One region of the Eubacterium sp. AM05-23 genome, then DNA from elsewhere that is predicted to be linked to it. Evidence: riboswitches for the same ligand, from Rfam matches in the RefSeq annotation. Region 1 holds a riboswitch; the other holds the start of a gene.
The links. Region 1 has a riboswitch for S-adenosylmethionine ahead of metK (methionine adenosyltransferase). Riboswitches for the same ligand answer to the same signal wherever they lie in the genome.
Positions count from the first base shown of each region.

Region 2: it holds a riboswitch for S-adenosylmethionine, as region 1 does, so the genes downstream of both, DW091_RS03040 (homocysteine biosynthesis protein) here and metK (methionine adenosyltransferase) in region 1, are expected to answer to the same signal.

Region 1 is NZ_QUDF01000003.1:158,742-162,161, reverse strand. It holds gene ftsE (cell division ATP-binding protein FtsE) at 1-211, opposite strand, end outside; gene metK (methionine adenosyltransferase) at 462-1,643, opposite strand; SAM riboswitch class I at 1,762-1,857, opposite strand; gene DW091_RS04720 (aminopeptidase P N-terminal domain-containing protein) at 1,935-3,167, opposite strand; gene DW091_RS04715 (HAD family hydrolase) at 3,289-3,420, opposite strand, start outside.
Region 2 is NZ_QUDF01000002.1:171,573-174,992, forward strand. It holds one part of gene prfB (peptide chain release factor 2) at 1-47, shown strand, start outside; one part of gene prfB (peptide chain release factor 2) at 49-1,074, shown strand; SAM riboswitch class I at 1,261-1,364, shown strand; gene DW091_RS03040 (homocysteine biosynthesis protein) at 1,426-2,586, shown strand; gene DW091_RS03045 (NIL domain-containing protein) at 2,586-2,987, shown strand; gene DW091_RS03050 (UPF0280 family protein) at 2,990-3,420, shown strand, end outside.

The DNA of each region.
Region 1 (3,420 bases):
AAAGCTTGGAAATATCATGTCCCTTGATCTTAACCGTCCCGGTGCTCGCGTCAATTTCGCGGAGCAAAAGCTTGATAAAGGTCGACTTTCCGGCGCCGCTGCGGCCAACCAGAAATACAAACTCGCCCTTGTCAATAAACAGGTTTACGTTTTTCAAGGCGTCTTTTTCATTTTTATCATACGTTTTTGTAACATTTATAAATTCAATCATTCAATCATCTTCCTAGCAGCTTGGTCTTTTGGCAGTTGCCAATGATGCTGTACAGTTTATTTTATACTTTTTAACGCACAAAAACAAGATTTTCTATCCAAGTTTTATCTAAAAGTATTCAAATTATTACTCGAATGCATTAATTATACACAAAATGGTCACGCCTTGCCTTAATTTTTTGATACTTTATATCCTTTTTAAGAAACAAAAAGATAAAGGATCACAACTTTTCAGCTGTGATCCTCTGTTTTTAAGCTTCTGCTTTTAATTTTTCAGCAACGTCGGTTTTTTCCCACGGTAAATCCAGGTCGTTTCTGCCAAAATGGCCATAAGCGGCAACCTGCTTGTAAATCGGTTTTCTCAGGTCAAGATTCTTGATAATCGCGGCTGGTCTCAAGTCAAAATGCTTTCTTACCAGCTCTGCGATTTTATCGTCGGCAACCTTGCCTGTTCCAAAGGTATCGACAAAAACAGATACCGGTTCAGCCACACCGATGGCATAGGCAAGCTGTACCTCACATTTATCAGCCAGGCCTGCCGCCACAATGTTTTTGGCAACATAACGGGCTGCGTAAGCGGCAGAACGGTCGACCTTTGTCGGATCCTTTCCTGAGAAAGCACCGCCGCCGTGGCGTCCATATCCGCCGTAGGTGTCTACGATAATCTTACGTCCGGTTAAGCCGGCGTCGCCCTGTGGGCCGCCGATAACAAAACGGCCGGTCGGGTTGATAAAATATTTGGTATTTTCATCCAGAAGAGCTGGGTCGATCACAGGCTTAATGACCTTTTCGATCATATCCTTACGGATGGTGGCAGCGTCCACATCAGCGCTGTGCTGGGTCGAAATGACCACAGTGTCCACTCTGGTGGGCACACCGTCGTTGTATTCAACGGTCACCTGAGATTTTCCATCCGGTCTCAGATAATCTACAACACCCTGTTTGCGCACGTCAGAGAGCTTTTTGGTCAGCTTGTGGGCCAGCGAGATCGGCATTGGCATGAGCTCTGGCGTTTCGTTGCAGGCAAAGCCAAACATCATCCCCTGGTCTCCGGCGCCGGTAGCCAGATCTTCCTCTTCCAGCTTTCCTTCTTTTGCTTCAAGGGCCTTGTCCACACCCATGGCAATGTCCGAAGACTGTTCGTCAATGGAGGTTAAAACCGCGCAGGTTTCACAGTCAAAGCCGTATTTCGCACGGTCATAGCCAATGCCGCGGATGGTCTCACGGACAATTTTAGGAATGTCTACATAGCAGTTGGTGGTGATTTCACCCGCTACTAAAACCAAGCCGGTTGATACAGATGTTTCACAGGCAACACGGGCCATCGGGTCCTGTTCGATGATCGCGTCCAGCACCGCATCGGAAATCTGGTCACAGATTTTATCCGGATGGCCTTCAGTAACGGATTCTGAGGTAAATAATTGTTTCATTATTCGCTCCTTAAAAATTTGTATTGTCGTAATTCTATTTACCTTTGATAAAGATCACAGATTTTTTAAATCCTTAAATAAAATTAACCCCATGCGCGCATGGGGTTAGATTCGTTCAAAAACCCCATCATTACAGTTTAACTGCAGGTATTGGCACCATGCTTATGCTGGTTGCCGGGTTTCATCGGGCCTGTCCCTCCACCTCTCTGGATAGGTAAATATTCAATTACTTGTAATAGGATAAACCTACAGGGCTGTTTTGTCAAGCCCCTTTTATGGAAAAAAACAAACGGCTTACTGATTCATCCGCCTTTCAATAACGTCAATATCCTTTGGAATCTGCGGCGACAGGTTTTCCGGTCCGTTTTCTGTGATGAGGATATCATCCTCAATTCTCACGCCCATCCCCATTTCCGCAATATAAAGCCCCGGCTCGCAGGTGATGACCATGCCAGGCTCCAGAATATATTCCCGCTTATCATTGGTGTCGTGGGTATCCAGCCCCAGTGAATGGCCGATGCCGTGATAATAGAATTCATTGATGTCTTTATCTTTGGGCACAATGTTGTTTTTTAAACATTTCTCAAGAAAAATATCCTTGGTTGCCTGTTGGATATCCAGCATTTTTGCACCGGGCTGGTACATCTGGATCAGCTCTCGCTGAGCTTCCAGAACCATGCTGTAGACCATGGCCTGTTCGTCAGTGTATTTTCCAGAAACCGGAAAGGTACGGCTGATATCGCCGCAATAGCCCTTATAGCGGGCCCCCAGGTCCAGAAGCACCATATCGCTTCCCTTCATGGTTGCCTGGTTTTTTATGTAATGCAGCACCGTAGCACTTTTGCCAGAGGCCGCAATGGTCTGGAAGGATACCCCCTGAGCGCCCAGCATATTGATGGTGTATTCAAAGACCGCCTGAATCTGATATTCCTTCATATCTGGCTTCAAATTTTCAAGAATAGCGTCGATCCCCTTCGCGGTTATTTCGATGGCGTCACGCAGCGCCTGGATTTCCTCGGGTTTTTTAATTAACCGCATGGCGGTCAAATAAGGCTGAAGGTTTTGAATCTCCATATCTGCGAACAGCAGCTTGACCTGCGGATCGCTGGTCGCAAAGCTCTGATGCCTGGGCATGGTAAAATCAAAATACAGGTTGTCAAAACGGGTTTCCTGTAAAACGCAGGGCTCCAGATCAGAGTTGTAACGCACCTCCTCGATACCAGATAACGCCTGCGCTTCCTCAATACTGATCTTAGCGCCCACCCATTTTTCCTTAAAAGGGTCTGGCTCATCAATGAATAAACGCTCTGTAACCTCGCCATTGGCGTCCTTTTCCATCAGAAGGGTCACATTAGGCTCCTCAATCCCCGTCAGATAATAAAAGTTGTTATCTGTGTAAAAGGGATAGTCCGCGTCCAGCGACTGCTGGACCGCCCGTCCGGAATAGATGATCGCCAGGCTCTCCATCTCCAGCTTTTCGCCTAATTCTCTGCGGGTTTGTCTATAAAAATTCTGTGATAATGGCATTTTCACACTTCCTTTTAATTATTTTGTCACTAAGGACTATTGTAAACATAAAAAAGACCAAATTCAATACTGAATTTGATCTTTAGCCAAAAGAGTCAGCGCATTTCACCAATCCCCTTTTTTATTGCAATACATACCTTTCCAAAAGCCAGGCCACGCCGTCTTCATCATTGGTTTTCTCACCAACGGCATCGGCGTGCACCTTAACGCTGTCCATGGCGTTTTTGACCGCCATCCCCAACCCGGCGCCTTC
Region 2 (3,420 bases), on a different contig from region 1:
GTGTCAATGAAAAGGAAAAAGAACTGACGGATTTGAGGGATTCACTTTGACTTACCAGCCGTCAGCGAAAGAATAGAAGTACTGAACGCCCAGACCGAATCGCCAGATTTCTGGAGCGATCAGCAAAAGGCCCAAAAAGTTTTAAAAGAGCTGAAAATCCTACGCCAGAAAAAAGGCGAATACGATAAGCTCAAGGATAATCTTGACGATATTCTTGTCATGTTCGAGCTGGTCGATGAGGGAGAAGAAATGGACGAGCTTCCAGATACCATTGAGGCTTTTGGGAAAGAGCTTGAGAAATTCAAGCTGGAAACCCTTCTGTCCGGTGAGTATGACAGCAATAACGCCATTATCTCACTGCACCCGGGGGCCGGCGGGACCGAGTCCCAGGACTGGGCGGAAATGCTGCTCAGAATGTATACCCGCTGGGCAGAGCGTAAGGGCTTTAAGGTTAAATCGCTCGATTTACAGCCCGGTGACGTTGCCGGTATCAAAAGCGCGACACTTCTTATCGAGGGCATTAACGCCTATGGCTATCTGAAAACAGAGAGAGGCGTCCACCGTCTGGTCCGTATCTCACCCTTTGACTCTTCAGGGCGCCGCCACACCTCTTTCGCGTCTCTGGATGTTACACCAGAGGTCGACGACAGTGTGGAAATTGAAATTAACCCGGATGATATCCGTGTGGATACTTACCGCGCAAGCGGTGCGGGCGGTCAGCACGTCAATAAAACCTCGTCGGCGATCCGGATCACTCATATCCCGACCGGTGTTGTTGTGCAGTGCCAGAATGAGCGTTCCCAGCACCAGAATAAAGAAGTGGCGATGAACATGCTCAAGGGTAAGTTGGTTGAAATCATGGAGCAGGAGCAGAAAGAAAAGCTGGATGATGTCGTAGGCGATTATAGCCAGATTGCCTGGGGATCGCAGATTCGTTCTTACGTGTTTCACCCTTATAATATGGTTAAGGATCACCGCACCAATGTGGAAGTCGGCAATATTCAGTCGGTTATGGATGGTGATTTAGACCAGTTTATGAATGCCTATCTCCAGCAGACCGCTGCACAGCAGTAAAACAACATATGGATAAAATGGAATAAAAAAAGAAATAAAATGCTATATATTGCGGTATACGCCGAAACGGCGTATACCTGTATTTGTTTAAAAGGCTGTTTAAATACTGAAAAATGAATTGTAAATCGTGATTGCATTTAAATTTGTTTTTTGCTATACTAGTATACAGCGTACAATTGAATAATCGAATTATCAAGAGTGGTAGAGGGAACTGGCCCCATGAAGCCCGGCAACCTGCGAAAGTGTGGTGCCAAATCCAGCATTTCTTTTCATGAAATGAAAGATAATCTAAAGCAGACTCATTTTCATTTGGTGAAAATGAGTTTTTTTATAGAAAGAGAAGGAGTAAATATGGCAAAAACCTATCAGGAAATTAATGAGAAAATCGCCAGAGGCGAGGCCGTCATTGTCACAGCCGAAGAAGTTATTGATATTGTTAAGGAACGCGGAACAAAAGAAGCGGCAGAGTATGTGGATGTCGTCACGACAGCTACCTTTGGGCCAATGTGCTCGTCCGGAGCCTTTTTGAATTTCGGCCACGCTGATCCGCCAATCCGTATGGCAGAGATTGAGCTGAACAACGTTGAAGCTTACGGCGGGCTCGCGGCTGTTGATACCTACATTGGAGCGACACAGCCATCCTCAGATAAAGGCGCAGAATATGGCGGCGCGCATGTTATCTGTGATTTGATTGACGGCAAAGAAGTACATCTCCACGCCACCTCGCCGGGGACAGACTGTTATCCGAGAAAGGAAATTGACACCTGGGTAGGGCTGCAGGATATGAACGAAGCTTATCTATATAATCCGAGAAACTGTTATCAGAATTATAATGCGGCCATCAATACCTCAAAGAAACGTATTTACACATATATGGGGATCTTACACCCCAATATGGGAAATATCACCTACAGCACGGCCGGAGCGCTCAGCCCGTTATTAAACGATCCGATGTATAAAACCATTGGCATGGGCACGCGCATTTTCCTGGCCGGTACTCAGGGGTATGTCTCGTGGATGGGCACTCAGTTTAATTCAGGCTGTGCCCGAGATGAAAAAGGCTATCCGCTCGGCGGAGCCGGAACGCTGGCCGTCATGGGTGAAATGCGTGAGATGAGCACAAAATACATCCAGCCGGCAGTCTTTGAACGCTATGGGGTATCCATGTTTGTGGGGATCGGGATTCCAATTCCAATTTTAGATGAAGAAATGATGGCCTTTGTCTCAGTAACCGACGCAGAGCTCCATACAAATATCATGGACTACAGCGATAAGGACCGTCCGGTTATTAAAAAGGTCAGCTATGCGGAGCTGCGCAGCGGGTCTGTCGAAATTGACGGTAAAAAAATCCGGACCTCGCCGCTCTCCAGCCTCACAAAAGCAAGAGCTATTGCGAATGAGCTGACAGGATGGATAAAAAAAGGCGCGTTTTTCCTTCAGGAACCTGTCATGAAATTCCCGGCTGGCAACACGCTTAACAGTCTGAAAATAAAAGAAGGGGGCAGCAAATAATGGTAAAGAAAATTGTTCTAAACTTCCCAAAAGAAGCAACCGGCAAACCGATCGCAAGCCAACTGATTCGGGATTACGATTTACAGCTGAACATTTTAAAGGCCTTTGTCGATGATGACGTGAACGGTACCCTGCTTTTTGAAGTTTCTGGCTCAGAAGATAACATTGAGAAAGGGATCACCTTTATTAAAAAGAGCGGCGTTGACGTTAAGGATGTCGTTTCTGTCATTGAGGTAGATAAGGAGCGCTGTGTGGACTGTGGCGCCTGTACCGCAGCCTGTGTCGTCGGCGCTTTGGAAATGGATGAGAACTGGATCCTGACCTACCATCCGGAAAAATGTCTGGAGTGCGCACTCTGTATTAAAGCCTGCCCGGTCCGCGCAATCCATACCCTTATTTGACAATGTATGAAAAGCGTGTTTATCGGGATAAAATGCAGGCCGACGGCCTGGTCTATTACCGCGTTGTGGAATATGAAACAGATCTTCTGATTGCGTCTGAGACAGACCAGACTGATCTGATGCGGCGTCAGGTGCATGAAACCCGTAAAATACTGGAGAATTATGGAGAGGCCGTTCCGGAATTTTTCACTGCGCTTGAACCTATACCTGTTTTGCAGCGTGATCCGACAATGATCAAACGCATGAAAACAGCCGCTGCCACCGTAGGCGTCGGCCCGATGGCGGCTGTGGCGGGAGCTGTCTCCGCCAGTGTCGGAGGGGCACTTTTAAAACAGAGCAAAGAAGTCATCATCGAAAACGGCGGCGATTTGTTTATAAAGACAGATAAAATTCGGCGCGTCGCCATTGAAGCGGGCCGTTCTGCTTTTAAAGA